2 regions of the Streptomyces sp. NTD107 genome follow, and region 1 is predicted to be linked to the other one. Evidence: riboswitches for the same ligand, from Rfam matches in the RefSeq annotation. Region 1 holds a riboswitch; the other holds the start of a gene.
What was found. Region 1 has a riboswitch for glycine ahead of gcvT (glycine cleavage system aminomethyltransferase GcvT). Riboswitches for the same ligand answer to the same signal wherever they lie in the genome.
Positions count from the first base shown of each region.

Region 2: another riboswitch for glycine. It lies ahead of gcvP (aminomethyl-transferring glycine dehydrogenase); the one in region 1 lies ahead of gcvT (glycine cleavage system aminomethyltransferase GcvT).

Region 1 covers NZ_JCAJZV010000018.1:59,158-66,682, forward strand. The annotation lists gene AC5WRL_RS25935 (hypothetical protein) at 1-132, shown strand, start outside; partial or broken gene AC5WRL_RS25940 (peptidoglycan recognition protein family protein) at 571-1,257, opposite strand; gene AC5WRL_RS25945 (Dps family protein) at 1,381-1,854, opposite strand; gene AC5WRL_RS25950 (GNAT family N-acetyltransferase) at 1,953-2,519, shown strand; gene AC5WRL_RS25955 (enhanced serine sensitivity protein SseB C-terminal domain-containing protein) at 2,504-3,214, opposite strand; gene AC5WRL_RS25960 (enhanced serine sensitivity protein SseB) at 3,211-4,011, opposite strand; glycine riboswitch at 4,124-4,218, shown strand; glycine riboswitch at 4,220-4,311, shown strand; gene gcvT (glycine cleavage system aminomethyltransferase GcvT) at 4,370-5,482, shown strand; gene gcvH (glycine cleavage system protein GcvH) at 5,582-5,962, shown strand; gene glyA (serine hydroxymethyltransferase) at 5,977-7,251, shown strand; gene AC5WRL_RS25980 (L-serine ammonia-lyase) at 7,328-7,525, shown strand, end outside.
Region 2 covers NZ_JCAJZV010000001.1:520,622-528,146, reverse strand. The annotation lists gene gcvP (aminomethyl-transferring glycine dehydrogenase) at 1-1,753, opposite strand, end outside; glycine riboswitch at 1,942-2,039, opposite strand; gene AC5WRL_RS02320 (PRC-barrel domain-containing protein) at 2,189-2,596, shown strand; gene AC5WRL_RS02315 (DNA polymerase IV) at 2,548-3,963, opposite strand; gene AC5WRL_RS02310 (MerR family transcriptional regulator) at 4,003-4,611, opposite strand; gene AC5WRL_RS02305 (bifunctional nuclease family protein) at 4,755-5,228, opposite strand; gene AC5WRL_RS02300 (FHA domain-containing protein) at 5,307-5,750, opposite strand; gene AC5WRL_RS02295 (DUF881 domain-containing protein) at 6,181-7,074, opposite strand; gene AC5WRL_RS02290 (small basic family protein) at 7,080-7,412, opposite strand; gene AC5WRL_RS02285 (DUF881 domain-containing protein) at 7,409-7,525, opposite strand, start outside.

The sequences.
Region 1 (7,525 bases):
GCGGCAGTGGCGAATGAGGCCATCCGGCGTTACGTCCGCGCGCACGGCAACCGGCCGTGGGGGGAGCGGGAGGCCGCCGAGCTGGCGCGGCTGCGCCGGGTGTGGCTGGCCGCGATACGCGCGGCGGCCTGACGTCCCACTTCGCCGCCCCCCGGGGGGTCAGGCCGGCCAGTACAGCGCCTCGGCGCGCGCCCACTCCACGGTGACCGGTCCTGAGCCGTGGTGCTGGACCTCCACCCGCAGCCGGCCCTTGTCGGTGGCCGGCACATGGCCGGTCCAGGTGTAGACGAAGTGGCCCTTGCCGCCGTCGTTCACCGGGGAGTCGGTGGGCATGGCCGAGGCGCGTACGTACTTCCCGTCCTGGAGCCGGTAGCGGGCCACCCGCACCTTGAACTCCTGGCCCTTGACCAGCCCGGCCACCGTCACCGCGACGGAGGCGGTGTAGTAGCAGGGGCCGAGGAGCACGGAGGGCTCGGGGTCCTTGTCCACCCACTTCTTGCCGTCGTAGGAGCGGTTGAAGTTGAGGGTGGTCCAGGTGTCGGGCTGAACGGTACGGGTGTAGGAGCGGGTCTCGAATAACGACCGCTTGGGCATCTCGTCCTCCTCGGGGCTGCTGGGGCTGCCCGTGCCGCCGGGGCTCCAGCCGGCCGACTGCTTCAGACGGGCGGCGACCCGCTTGCGGATGTCGCTCATGGAGACGCCGGGCCCGTAGGGGTCGATCTTGCCCGGCTGCCATTCGAGATGGCCGATCACCGAGGTGTCCCCGGACTTGCCCCAGCCGTGTGCGCGGCACAGCGCGGCGGCGGCCCGTACCGCGGCCTCCACCTGGGCGGCCGGCCACGGGTCCTTGCCGTCGCCGAGGTTGACGCACTCGAACCCGTAGAAGTGCGGATTGCCGTCGGTGTCGGCCTTGGTGTCGGGCGGCAGGGCCTTCTCGGCGATGACGGCGCTGAGTACGGCGCTGTCGCCCTTGCCGGCGTGATTGGCGCGGCCGTGCCCGACCAGGTGGACGGTGCCGGCCTTGTCGATCACCCCGTGGCACAGCGGCCCGGGCAGATCGGACCGGCCCGCGTAACACAGCTCGACCGAGGCATCGGTTCCGGTGGTGACGGTGTGATGGATCATCACACCGTTCACCGGTCCCCAGGCCCCGACGCTGTTCCGGTTGTGCGTGCGCCAGGACTTGTACTCGACGACCTTGACGCCTTCGGCCTTCAGCGCGGACAACACCTTGTCAGCGCTCAGTGGAGTGGCCACATCTGACCCCCGTTCGCATGCGACGACGCAGTAGCCTCCCCCTCAGTGGTACGTCGCATCACCCCCGTGCGCAAGAGCCCCCCACCCCGCTCTCGCACCTTTCAACAAGGCGGTCCCGGCGCCTCAGCTGCCGTTCTCGGCCTGGAACATCCAGTGATGTTTTTCCAGGTCCTTGACGAGCTGGATGAGGTTGTCCTCGGTGACCCGGTCGACCTCGCCGACCGCGACCATGCGGTCGCGCATGCGGACGATGCAGGTGCCCAGGGCCTGGGTGAGGATGGCGACCGCCTCGGTGTCGGGGAGCCAGCCTTCGGGGACGGTGGCGATGCCGGTGCTGCCGGCCACGGTGGCGGCGCGGCCGTCGGGGCTGATGCCGAGGGCGGAGGCGCGTTCGGCCACGATGTCGGAGTGCGAGCGGGCGGTTTCCACCACGTCGTCGAGCTGGAGGTGCACGGTGCGGAAGCGGGGGCCGATCACGTTCCAGTGGACCTGCTTGGCCACCAGGGACAGATCGATGATGTCCGCCAGCGCCCCCTGGAGGGCGTCGGAGACGACCTTGAGGGCGGGCTCGGGCAGTGTGCTCTTCACGGCATACATGAATCGTCCACTTTCATCCGAATATGCGGCTTTCTCCTCACGGTACCCCCGGCGCCCCGGGCCCGCAGGGGGAGCCGGGGGGTGGGACAGTGGTGCCCATGAACGACCCCGTCATCCGGTTCGCGCGCGCCGGGGATCTGCCGGCCGTGTGCGCGATCGTGAACCACTCCATCGCGTCATCCCCCGCCAATTTCCGCACCGAGCCGCAGAAGCCCGAGGAGTGGCTGGAGCAGTGGGAGCGCGGGCACCGTGCCCATCCGTGGCTGGTCGCCGAGGTGGCCGGTGAGGTCGCCGGGGTCAGTTACGCCTCCCCGTGGAAACCGCGCGCCGCCTATGCCTGGACCGTGGAGTGCGCCGTGTATCTGGGGGCCGAGCACCAGGGCCGGGGGCTGGGGAAGGCGCTGTACCGGCGGCTGTTCGCGCTGCTGACCGAGCAGGGGTTCCACAGTGTGATCGCCGGGGTCGTCGTGCCCAATCCCGGGAGCGAGGGGCTGCACCGTTCGCTGGGGTTCCGGCAGGTGGGGACGTTCCGGGAGAACGGCTACAAGATGGGCGCCTGGCGTGATGTGAGTTACTGGCAGCTCCCGCTCGCCGGGCATGCCGGGGAGCCCGCGCCCGCCACGCCGGTGCCCGGTGGCGGCAGCAGCGCTCAGGACGCCGTGTAGAAGGGGCGGGCCCGCGCCCGCAGCCACATGGCGACCGGGTCGTACGCGTCCGCCATCGCCACCGTGGCCACCACCAGCCCGTCCGGGACCGCCTCGATGGCCCGCGCCATCATCTGCCGCACCGTCTCGGCGGCCGGCTCCCCCGGATCGTCCACCTCCAGGCCGATCACCAGATAAGCGGTGCCCACCGCCGGCCGTACCCAGCCGCGCCGCAGGCTGCGCAGCACCGGGGTACGGCGCGCCTCGGCCGTCAGCCGCCGGTAGAACGGCTCGGCCGGCGCGGTGGGCTCGGTGATCACCAGCGGACCGGCCGGCAGCCGGTCCAGGCCGCCCGCGATCCGCCGCAGGTCGGGCCAGGGGATGCCCAGGCCGCCGCCCGGGGTGTGGGGGTTGAGCCACAGGCCCCAGTGGTCGGGGTAGAGGGCGGCGGCGATATCCCGGCCGCCGATCACCTCGTGGTCGCGCGGCCAGCCGCTGGCGGCCAGCTCGGCGGGCGAGGTGACGGCCGGCGCGTAGCCGTGCCCGGTGACCTCGACGCTGCCGTACTGGGCGTCCGGGTCGCCGGGCCGGCCGTGCCACAGCAGCATCCACACCTCGCCGCCGGCCAGCGCGCCGAGCAGCGTCTCGTAGATGTCCGGGCGGCCGGCCGTCACCCGGGGCAGCAGTTCCTCGATCGCCCCCTGGGCTTCGCTCATGCGTCCCGCCGGTAGAACGGCTGCACGCTGTGCCGCAGCCAGTCCACGACGGGGTCGGTCACCGCGTCCAGCAGCACCAGCTGCACCGGCCACGGCACGGCGCAGCGCGCCAGCGCCCGGCCGAGCGCGTCATGGCTGCCCAGCCGGTACTCCTCGGCCAGCTCGTCCAGCTCCACGCCGATGAACAGCGCCGGGGCGCCGCCCTCCGCGCTGGCCAGGCCGCGCCGCGCGGTGCGGACGTACGGCAGCTGGGACAGCTCGCCGGCCGCCGCCGCCAGGAAGTCGACGGGCTCCTGCTGCCAGTCGGGCTCGAACAGCCGCATCCGCGCACCCGTGGGCATGCCGGGGGCGCGCTCCCCCGGGGTGTCGCGGCACAGCTGGGCGACGCCCTCCGGCGGCACGGGGAGGCCGACGGTGCCGCCGGGGTTGACGGCCAGCCCGGCCTGGGGCGGCAGTCCGCGGGCGAACTCCTTGACCGGGGCGACGGTGAAGGACATATGGCTGCCCACCACCAGCTGGAACTGTTCGGCGGAGCTGAAGACCGGGACGTACACCGCGCCGTTCAGGTCGATGGTCGGCAGGTCCAGGGTGCGGCTGGCCGGGCCGCCGCCCTCGGGCAGCGGCACCCACACCGGGCTGCGGCCCAGCACCTGGAGCAGCCGGGGCGCGGCGTCCGGCACGCCGACGGACGCCGCCAGCGCCTCCTCCAGCTCATTGCCGGGCCATCCCCCGCCCGCGCCGCCATCCGCGCCGCCGCCGGCGCCGCCGTGCCCGGGGTCCTGCCAACGCTCGTTCATCTCGTCCCACCACCATCTGATCCGGTCTGTAGGGCACCCTAATGGCTCAGCCCGGGCCGTCATGCGATGATGAGCCGCACAACAACCGCAGGACAATCGAACAATGGCCGTTCGACCACGCGCGGGAGAGTCCCCGGTCCAGCGCCGGGGCGCCGAAGGAGCAAGTCCTCCCTTGAATCTCTCAGGCCCCGATACCGCGCGCGGAAGGCAAATCTGAAAAGCGGGCCCGGCCGAACGGGCCCCACCCACGGTGCAAGCCGCAAGGCGAACCTCTCAGGTGCCGATGACAGATGGGGAGGGCGAGCCGTATCCGCGCGTCCGCGCACCGCCCGCCGCCCGTACCCTCTGGAGCCACCTCATGACGTCCCGTATCACCGCGCTCGACGCCGTTCACCGCGAGCTGGGCGCCACCATGACCGACTTCGCCGGCTGGCAGATGCCGCTGCGGTACGGCAGCGAGCGCGCCGAGCACCAGGCGGTACGTACCGCCGCCGGTCTGTTCGACCTGTCCCACATGGGCGAGATCGCGATCACCGGGCCGCAGGCCGGGGAGCTGCTGGACCACGCCCTGGTCGGCAAGCTGTCCGCGCTGGCGGTGGGCCGCGCCCGGTACACCATGATCTGCGACGCCGAGGGCGGCATCCTCGATGATCTGATCGTCTACCGGCTGGCGGACGAGCACTACCTGGTCGTCGCCAACGCCGCCAACGCGCAGCTGGTGCTGGACGCCCTGACCGCGCGCGGCGCGGGCTTCGAGGCCGGAGTGCGCGACGACCGGGACGCGTACGCGCTGATCGCCGTCCAGGGGCCGAGCGCGCCCGCGATCCTCGGCGCGCTCACCGACGCCGATCTGGCCGGGCTGAAGTACTACGCGGGGCTGCCGGGCACTGTGGCCGGCCGGCCCGCGCTGATCGCCCGCACCGGGTACACCGGCGAGGACGGCTTCGAGCTGTTCGTCGCGCCGGGCGACGCCGAGCCGCTGTGGCGCGCGCTGACGGCGGCCGGCGAGGTGTACGGGCTGGTGCCGTGCGGCCTGTCCTGCCGCGACACGCTGCGGCTCGAAGCCGGGATGCCGCTGTACGGGCATGAGCTGACGGCCGCCACCACGCCCTTCGACGCGGGGCTCGGCCGGGTGGTGAAGTTCGACAAGGACGGCGACTTCGTGGGCCGCGCGCCGCTGGAGGCGGCGGCCGAGCGGGCGGCGAGCGCGCCGCCGCGCCGCCTGGTCGGGCTGGTCGGCGCGGGCCGCCGGGTGCCGCGGGCCGGGTATCCGGTGCTGGACGCGGCGGGCACGGTGATCGGCGAGGTCACCTCCGGCGCCCCCTCCCCCACCCTGGGCACCCCGATCGCCATGGCGTACGTTGACGCCGCGCACGCCGCGCCCGGTACGGAGGGGGTCGCGGTGGACATCAGGGGCGGCCGGGAGCCGTTCGCCGTGGTGGCGCTGCCGTTCTACCGGCGCGAGAAGTAGCGGCGCGCGGCGCCGGCCGGCCGGCTGCCGCCCCCTCGTCCTTTCTCTCTTCATCCCCGCTTTCCTCCCGCATTGTCACCATCGAGGAGAATCGATCCCATGAGCAACCCTGTCGAGCTGCGCTACAGCAAGGAACACGAGTGGCTGTCGGCCGTCGAGGACGGTGTCGCCACGGTCGGCATCACCGCCTTCGCCGCCGACGCGCTGGGCGATGTCGTCTACGTCGAGCTGCCCCAGGCGGGCACCTCGGTCACCGCCGGCGAGACCTGCGGCGAGCTGGAGTCCACCAAGTCGGTCAGCGATCTGTACTCCCCGGTCACCGGTGAGGTCACCGAGATCAACGACGCGGTGGTGGAGGAGCCGGCGCTGGTGAACTCCGAGCCCTTCGAGGGCGGCTGGCTGTTCAAGGTCCGCATCGACGGCGAACTGCCCGGCGATCTGCTGGACGCCGACGGCTACACCGCCTTCACCCAGGGCTGAGGGGGACCGCCGCCATGTCTTCGTCCGTACTGAACCAGTCCCTGCACGAGGTGGACCCGGAGGTCGCCGCCGCCGTCGACGCGGAGCTGCGCCGCCAGCAGTCCACCCTGGAGATGATCGCCTCGGAGAACTTCGCGCCGGTGGCGGCGCTGGAGGCGCAGGGCTCCGTGCTCACCAACAAGTACGCCGAGGGATATCCCGGGCGCCGCTACTACGGCGGTTGTGAGCATGTCGATGTCATCGAGGACCTGGCCCGGGAGCGCGTCAAGGCGCTGTTCGGGGCGGAAGCGGCGAATGTGCAGCCGCACTCGGGGGCCTCGGCGAACGCCGCCGCGATGGCCGCGCTGCTCAAGCCCGGCGACACCATCATGGGTCTCGACCTGGCGCACGGCGGGCATCTCACCCACGGGATGAAGATCAACTTCTCCGGACGGCTCTACCACGTCGTGCCCTACCACGTGGCGGACGACACCGGCCTGGTGGACATGGCCGAGGTCGCGGCGCTCGCCGCCGAGCACCGGCCCCGGCTGATCATCGCCGGCTGGTCGGCGTACCCCCGGCAGCTGGACTTCGCCGCGTTCCGCCGCATCGCGGACGAGGTCGGCGCGCTGCTGATGGTGGACATGGCGCACTTCGCGGGCCTGGTGGCCGCCGGGCTGCACCCCAGCCCCGTACCGTACGCGGATGTCGTGACCACGACCACGCACAAGACGCTGGGCGGTCCGCGCGGCGGGGTGATCCTGTCGCGTCAGGAGCACGCCAAGAAGATCAACTCCGCGGTGTTCCCCGGGCAGCAGGGCGGCCCGCTGGAGCATGTGATCGCCGCCAAGGCGGTGGCGTTCAAGATCGCGGCGGGCGAGGAGTTCGCGGAGCGGCAGCGGCGTACGGTCGCCGGCGCCCGGCTGCTGGCCGAGCGGCTGGTACGGGCGGACGTGGCCGGCGCGGGCGTGTCCGTGCTGACCGGCGGCACCGACGTCCATCTGGTGCTGGTCGATCTGCGCGACGCGGAGCTGGACGGGCAGCAGGCGGAGGACCGGCTGCACGCCATCGGCATCACCGTCAACCGCAACGCCATCCCCAATGACCCGCGCCCGCCGATGGTGACCTCCGGGCTGCGCATCGGCACCCCGGCGCTGGCCACCCGTGGCTTCGGCGACGAGGACTTCCGCGAGGTCGCCGACATCATCGCCCTGGCGCTGCTGCCCGGGTACGACGCGGGCACCGCCGAGAAGCTGGCCTCCCGGGTGACGGCGCTCGCCGACCGTCATCCGCTCTACCCCGGCCGTTAGGCCCCTGTGGTGGGGCGCGCCGCCCGCGCGGGTGCGCGCCCCGCCGTTCTCGTCCCCCGGTAAGGAGTGGACCCCCATGGCACTGTCCGCCTTCGATCTGTTCTCCATCGGCATCGGGCCCTCCAGCTCGCACACGGTCGGCCCGATGCGGGCGGCGCGGATGTTCGCGCACCGGCTGAAGAAGGAGGGCGCGCTGGCGCCCACCCACGCGGTACGGGCCGAGCTGTTCGGCTCGCTCGGCGCCACGGGGCACGGGCACGGCACACCCAAGGCC
Region 2 (7,525 bases), on a different contig from region 1:
GCAGCCCGGCCAGCTCGCCCTGCGAACCGGCGTTGGGCTGGAGCGAGACCTTGTCGTAGCCGGTGATCTCGGCGAGCCCGTCCTCCAGCTCCCGGATCAGGGTGCGGTAGCCCTCGGCCTGCTCGATCGGCGCGAACGGGTGCAGCGCGGCGAACTGCGGCCAGGTGACCGGCTCCATCTCCACGGTGGCGTTGAGCTTCATGGTGCACGAGCCGAGCGGGATCATGCCCCGGTCCAGCGCGTAGTCCCGGTCGGCGAGCCGGCGCAGATAGCGCAGCATCGCGGTCTCCGAGCGGTGCTCGTGGAAGACGGGGTGGCTGAGGTATTCATCGGTGCGCAGCAGCGCGCCGGGCAGCGCGTCCGGTGTGGCGGCGTCCAGAGTGTCGAGGTCGGTGAGCGCCGGGTCCACCCCGAAGGCGGCCCAGACGGCGGCCAGTTCGGTACGCGTGGTGGTCTCGTCGCAGGCGATGCCGACCCGGTCGGGGCCGTCCTGCCGCAGATTGATGCCCGCCGCGCGGGCGGCGGCCACCACCTGCCCGGCGCGGCCAGGTACCTCGGCGGTCACGGTGTCGAAGAACTCCCGGTGCGCCACCTCCACCCCGCCGGCCCGCAGCCCGGCCGCCAGCAGCGCCGCGTACCGGTGGGTGCGCCGGGCGATGGCGGCGAGCCCGTCCGGGCCGTGGTAAACCGCGTACATGCCGGCCATCACGGCGAGGAGCACCTGCGCCGTACAGATGTTGCTGGTGGCCTTCTCGCGGCGGATGTGCTGCTCGCGGGTCTGGAGCGCCAGCCGGTAGGCGCGCTTGCCGGCCGCGTCCCGGGAGACACCGACCAGCCGGCCCGGCAGCGAGCGGGCGTACGCCTCGCGGACCGCCAGATAGCCGGCGTGCGGGCCGCCGAAGCCCATCGGTACGCCGAACCGCTGGCTGGTGCCCACCGCGAGGTCGGCGCCCAGCTCGCCCGGGGAGGTCAGCAGGGTGAGAGCGAGCAGATCGGCGGCGACGGTGACGATCGCGCCCAGCTCGTGGGCCCGTTCGATGACGGGGCGCGGGTCGCGGACGGCACCGCCGGTGCCGGGGTACTGGAGCAGGACGCCGAAGACGCCGCGCTCGGCGATCGCGTCCGGGATGCCCGCCGCGAGGTCGGCGACCACCACCTCGACCCCGGTGGGTTCGGCGCGGGTGCGCAGCACGGCGACGGTCTGCGGCAGCGTGTCGGCGTCGACCAGGAAGACGCCCTGCTTGACCTTGCCGACCCGGCGGGACAGTGCCATGGCCTCGGCGGCGGCGGTCCCCTCGTCCAGCAGCGAGGCACCGGCGGTGGGCAGCCCGGTGAGGTCGGCGACCACGGTCTGGAAGTTCAGCAGGGCCTCCAGCCGGCCCTGGGAGATCTCCGGCTGGTAGGGCGTGTAGGCCGTGTACCAGGCCGGGTTCTCCATCACGTTGCGCAGGATGACCGGCGGGGTGAAGGTGCCGTAGTAGCCCAGGCCGATCATCGGGGTGAGGACCTGGTTGCGGTCGGCCAGCTCGCGCAGCTCGGCCAGCACGGCGGCCTCGGTACGGGCCGGGGGCAGCCGCAGCGGCCCGGTGCCTGCGATGGAGGTGGGCACGGCGGCCGTGGTGAGTTCGTCGAGGGAGCCGAAGCCGACGTGGGCGAGCATCTTCGCCCGGTCGGCCGCGTCGGGGCCGATGTGGCGGGCCGCGAAGGGCGAGCCGTGCTCCAGCGCGCTGAGCGGGAGTGGGCGTTCGGACATCTGGGGGCCTCCTGGTCGCTGGGACCCGCAACCACCGGGCGGTGCCTGCTGCGGCCTCCCCCTCTGTCATCTCAACCTGAGAGCTTCACCGCGTCGTTGCCCCGGGCGGGGCGTCGGCGCGGCTTTCACCGTCGGTGAGGGCGGGGCCGGGACGGATGTCCGGCCGCCACCCTGCTTTCCAGAGTGGTTTCGCGCGTGCGGTACGGGGGCCTGAGAGATTCCGGGGAGGATTTGCTCCTTCGGCGCCGCCGGCCCGGGGGCCGGTGGACTCTCCCGCACGAGGTCAACAACCGTTTTCGAGCCTACCAGCGGCCCTGGGGCTGCGACCATGGAGCCGGAGCCCCGCGACCGGTGGCGGCAGCACTCGACTGGCCAGCTTCGGGTATGTGCCGTTACGTAAGGGCGAAGGGGCGTGCGGCCCGGCAGTGATGACCCGTGGGAGGAACCGTGCAGACCGATATCGATCCCCGCAGCCTGATCGGGCGCAAGGCGTTCGACCGCAATGGAGCCAAGATCGGCACGGTGGACGAGGTCTATCTGGATGACGCGACCGGTGCACCCGAATGGGCGGCTGTGCGCACCGGTCTCTTCAGCCGGGACGCGTTTGTGCCGCTGGAGCCCAGCGAGGTGGTCGACGACGCGCTGCGGGTGCCCTTCGACCGGTCGCTGATCAAGGACGCGCCGGACTTCGGGGTGGGCCGGCATCTGTCCCCCGAGCAGGAGTTGCAGCTGTACCACCACTACGGTCTCGATGTGCCGATGGCGGGACCGGAGCAGGAGTCGGCGCCGCCGGATCAGGACTTCGGCCGGCTGGCCTCGCCGCCGCCGGACGAGGAGGGCTGAAGCGGCGGCGGGGCGGAGCGGCCGAGCGCCGGATCGTCCACGCCGAAGGTACGCACCCGGCCCGGCGCCGACCCGGGCGTCTCGAAGCGCACGGTGACCCGCCCCACGCCGCTGCCCTGCACCCACCCGGGCCCGTACTCGGTGTGCGTCACATCCAGTCCCGGCAGCCAGCGCCGGTCGGGCGCCGGCTCGGGCTCTGAGCCGGGGCCGGGGCCGGGGCCGGGGTCCGGGGCCGGCCGGTCCGCCCCGCGGCCCTCCTCCTCGGCCCCGGTCCCGGCTTCGGCCTCGACGGTGGCGCCCGTCTGGGCGAACAGATCCTCCTGGGTGAAATCCGCCAGTCCGGTGACACCAACACCCAGCAGCCGGACGCCGTTGGTGGTGTCCACCCCCTCCAGCAGCCGGGCGGCCAGCTCCCGCACCACCGCCGGATCGTCGGTCGGCCCGCGCAGGGTGTCCGAGCGGGTCAGGGTGGAGAAGTCGTGGCTGCGCACCTTCAGCACCACGGTGCGCCCGGACCGGCCGTGTTCGCGCAGCCGGCGCACACACCGCTCGGCCAGCCGGTCCACCTCGTGGCGCACCCGGGCCCGGTCGGTGAGGTCCACATCGAAGGTGTCCTCCACCGACACCGATTTGGCGTCCCGTTCGGCGACCACCGGGCGGTCGTCGATGCCCAGCGCCATGGCATGCACCCCGCCGCCGTGCGCGGTGCCGAGCAGCCGCAGCAGTTCGACCTCGCCGGCCCGCACCACATCGCCCACGGTGCTGATCCCGGCCCGGCGCAGTACGCCATCGGTGGCCGGGCCGACCCCGGGCAGGGTGCGTACCGGCAGCGGAGCCAGCAGTTCCCGCTCGGTGCCGGGCACGATCAGCTCAAGGCCGTCCGGCTTGGCCCGCTCCGAAGCGATCTTGGCGAGCATCTTGGAGCCGGCCAGACCGACCGAGCCTGTCAGGGTGGTGGCGGCCAGGATCCGGCCGCGCAGCTGGTGGCCCACCGTCTCGGCCTCGCGCGCCGTGTGGGCCGAGCCCCCGGCCGCCAGATCGACGAACGCCTCGTCCAGACTGAGCGGCTCCACCAGCGGGGACAGTTCGCGCAGCATCCCCATCACGGTGTCGCTGACCGCGCGGTAGACGTCGAAGCGCGGATACAGATAGGCCGCGTTCGGGCAGCGCCGCCGGGCCTGGGCCATCGGCATCGCCGAGTGCACCCCGAACCGCCGGGCCTCGTACGAGGCGGTGGCCACCACGCCGCGCGGGCCGAGCCCGCCCACGATCACCGGCTTGCCCCGCAGCGACGGCTTGGCGGCCTGCTCCACCGAGGCGTAGAAGGCGTCCATGTCGAGGTGCAGGATCGTCGGCTGGCCTCTCACCCTCCCGATGGTGCCGTACGGCTCTGACAATCGCCCGGATCAGCGGGTGCCGCGCTGTCTGCGGCGGGCCAGCTCGTCGGAGGGGTGGCGGCCGGTGATCACCTCGCCGCTGTCCACCCGCTCGGCCTGGAGCTGCGCCAGTGCCGTCTCCACGTCCCCCCACACCGCCCCGACGGCGATGCCGAAGATGCCCCGGCCGCCGCGCAGCAGCTCGGCCAGTTCCTCGGGGGACTCACAGCGGTAGACGGTGGCACCGTCGCTCATCAGGGTCAGCCCGGCCAGCTCCGCGAGGTCGGCGGAGCGCAGGGCGCGCACCGCCGTGCGGATGCTCTGGAGCGAGACCCCGGCGTCCAGCAGCCGCTTGACGATCTTGAGCACCAGGATGTCCTGGAAGCTGTACAGCCGCTGGGTGCCCGAGCCGTGCGCCGGGCGGATGCTGGGCTGCACCAACTGGGTGCGCGCCCAGTAGTCCAGCTGCCGGTAGGTGATCCCGGCGGCGGCGCAGGCGCTGGGGCCCCGGTAGCCGAGCTGTTCCCGCTCGGCGCCGTGCCCCTGGGGGGCGGCCGGCGCCCGCAGCGGGCGGTGCGGCGGCGCGCCCGGCAGCGGGGAGATCCCGCCCGCCGCCGTACCCTCGCCATTACCTGTCACGCCGGCCTCCGTTCCGCACGCCCCGACCGTGCCCTCGTCGCTCACCGGGTGTGACGATGAGCACGCGCACAGCGCTCCTCCCAAGACATGCCCCACAGACGCTAAGCATGCACACTCAGCGGGTCAACGATCGCCACGCCCCGCTACTGATTGCCGGAGCCGAAGTCCTCGGGGGAGATCTGGTCCAGGAACTCCCGGAACCGCTCCACCTCGTCCTCCTGCTCGTCGGGGATGATGATCCCCGCGTCGTCCAGCACCCCTTCGCTGCTGTAGATGGGGGTGCCGGCCCGCAGTGCGAGCGCTATGGCGTCGGAGGGCCGGGCGCTGACCTCGACCCCGCTGGCGAACACCAGCTCGGCGTAGAAGACACCCTCGCGCAGATCGGTGATCCGTACGGCGGTGAGCTCCTGCCCGATCGCCTCCAGCACGTTCTTCAGCAGGTCGTGCGTCAGCGGTCGGGCAGGGGCCAGCCCCTGCTGGGCGAAGGCGATCGCGGTGGCCTCCCCGGGGCCGATCCAGATGGGGAGGTAGCGATCGCCGTCCACTTCACGGAGGAGCACGATGGGCTGGTTGTTGGGCAATTCGACCCTGACACCCACGACGTCGAGCTGGTTCACACAGCAACCCTAGGTCGTGACCGGGGCATTTGGATAGTCGAACACCGCCGGGCGGCGCCGTGCGCTCTCCGGGAGCCGTCACCCACCGTACTGGCCGGTGAAGAAGACCAGCCGGTATTTACCGATCTGCACCTCGTCACCGTGCGCGAGCACCGCGGAGTCGATGGGCTCGCGGTTGACATAGGTGCCATTGAGGCTGCCCACGTCGAACACCGAGAAACCGCCCTCCGGACGGCGGCGGAACTCCACATGGCGGCGGGAGACCGTCACATCGTCCAGGAAGATGTCGCTCTGCGGATGGCGGCCGGCGGTGGTGAGGTCACCGTCCAGCAGGAAGCGGCTGCCCGAATTCGGCCCGCGCCGGACCACCAGCAGCGCCGAGCCGGGCGGCAGCGCGTCCACCGCGGCCTGGGCCTCGGGGGACAGCGCGGGCATCACCGCGTGCTGCCCGGTGACCTCGGAGTCGTACGCCTCCAGGCCGGAGATCGAGATCGTGGAGGTGGTCTCCGAGAGGCCCTCCACACCCGGCCGCAGCGGGTTGCCGCACTGCGAGCAGTACCGGCTCGACGGGGCGTTGCGGCTGCCGCAGCGACCGCAGGGCGTGCCGCCGGCCTGCGCCGCGGGAGCCTGGGAGCCTATGCCGCCGGCCTGGCCGTCGACCTCGTCACGGAACAGCGGGCGTCCCGCCTCCGTGGCGGGCGCTCCCGCAGGCTGCTCGCCCCTGCGGGCATGAGGCCGTGCGGCGCTGTGCGAGCCACCCTGACGCCTGCCGAACAACCTAGCGAAAAAACTCACCAGCGATCCCCTCGCACCTAGCCCGACCCGTCAGTGGACGGGCGGTCCATTGTCTCTCATCCGCCGCGCCGGACACTCTGCCAACGTACGCGGCCCGCATTCAGTTTCCCTTACCGAGAGCCACCACAACGGGCAGCCCCCCGGCGATGGCACCCGGCTACGGTGACGACTGAGCGTAGTCAGGGCGCTCTGCCGATCGCAAGGCGTCCACCACGACCGTCTCCGGCCGCTCCACCGTCACCGTGGCCTGCTCCTTCTCCAGGGACTGCACCACCCCGCCGGGGATGTTCAGCGCCGGTTCCAGGTCCTGCGGCCGTCCGATGGCGTCGATCACGAACGGGGCCGTCACCGTCCGGCCGTCGATGCGCACCTGGCCGTTCTCGTCGGTGAAGAACGTCCCGGCCACGATCCGTACGCCGTTGATCTGGATCGCCTCGGCCCCGGCCGCCCGCAGCTCCTGGACCGCGTCCAGCAGCATGTCGGCGCGCACCGCGCCGCGCGGGTCGGTCACCCGCAGCTCGATCCCCGGCCCCTGGGCGGCCACCGTGCCGGCCAGGATGCCCAGCTGCCGCTCACGCTCGGCGGTCTGCCGGCGGGCCTCCTCGGCCTGGTCGGAGCTGGTCTCCAGATCGGTGCGCTGCTCCTCCAGGGCATTCTTCTCGTCCTCCAGGCGGCCGGTGCGGTCCTCAAGATCGCTGAGGATGCGCACCAGGTCCTCGGGGCGGGCGCCGCGCAGGGCACTGTCATCGGCGCTGGCGGCCCGTACCTGGATGGCCAGCCCCAGGCCGAGGACGAAGAGCAGTCCGGCCACGATCAGCTGGCTGCGGGTGACGCGCGGCGGCCACAGGCCGGCCCGCAGGGCCGCCCGCCCGCTGAGTGGGGCGGACGGGGCGGACGGAGGGGAGGGAGCGGGCGGGGCCGGTGCGGCGGGCGGCGCGGGCCGCACCGGCCCCGGGCCCGGCTCCGGCTCCGGCTGCTGTCCCAGCTGCGGCTTGAGCTTCGGCTTCGGCCGGGGCTGCTCGGGGTCGCGGTCCTGCTCGGGGTCGCTCATGCCGCTCACGCCCGGAAGAGGTGTCGGCGGATGGAGGCGGCGTTGGAGAAGATCCGGATGCCCAGGACCACCACCACGCCGGTGGACAGCTGGGCGCCCACGCCGAGCTTGTCGCCGAGGAAGACGATCAGCGCGGCGACCACGACATTGGACAGGAAGGAGACGACGAAGACCTTGTCGTCGAACATCCCGTCCAGCATGGCGCGCAGCCCGCCGAAGACCGCGTCGAGCGCCGCGACGACGGCGATCGGCAGATACGGCTCAAGTCCCATGGGCACCACGGGCCGGGTGAGGATTCCGGCCACGACGCCCAGCACGAGCCCCAGTACGGCGATCACTGTGTGTTTCCTTCTCCCGTGTCCGCGGGTTCCGCCGTCCGGACCGTGAGGCTGGTGGCGGCGGGTATGCGGATCTCTTGCTTGTCGGAGGTGGCGGCACGGATGCCGTAGTT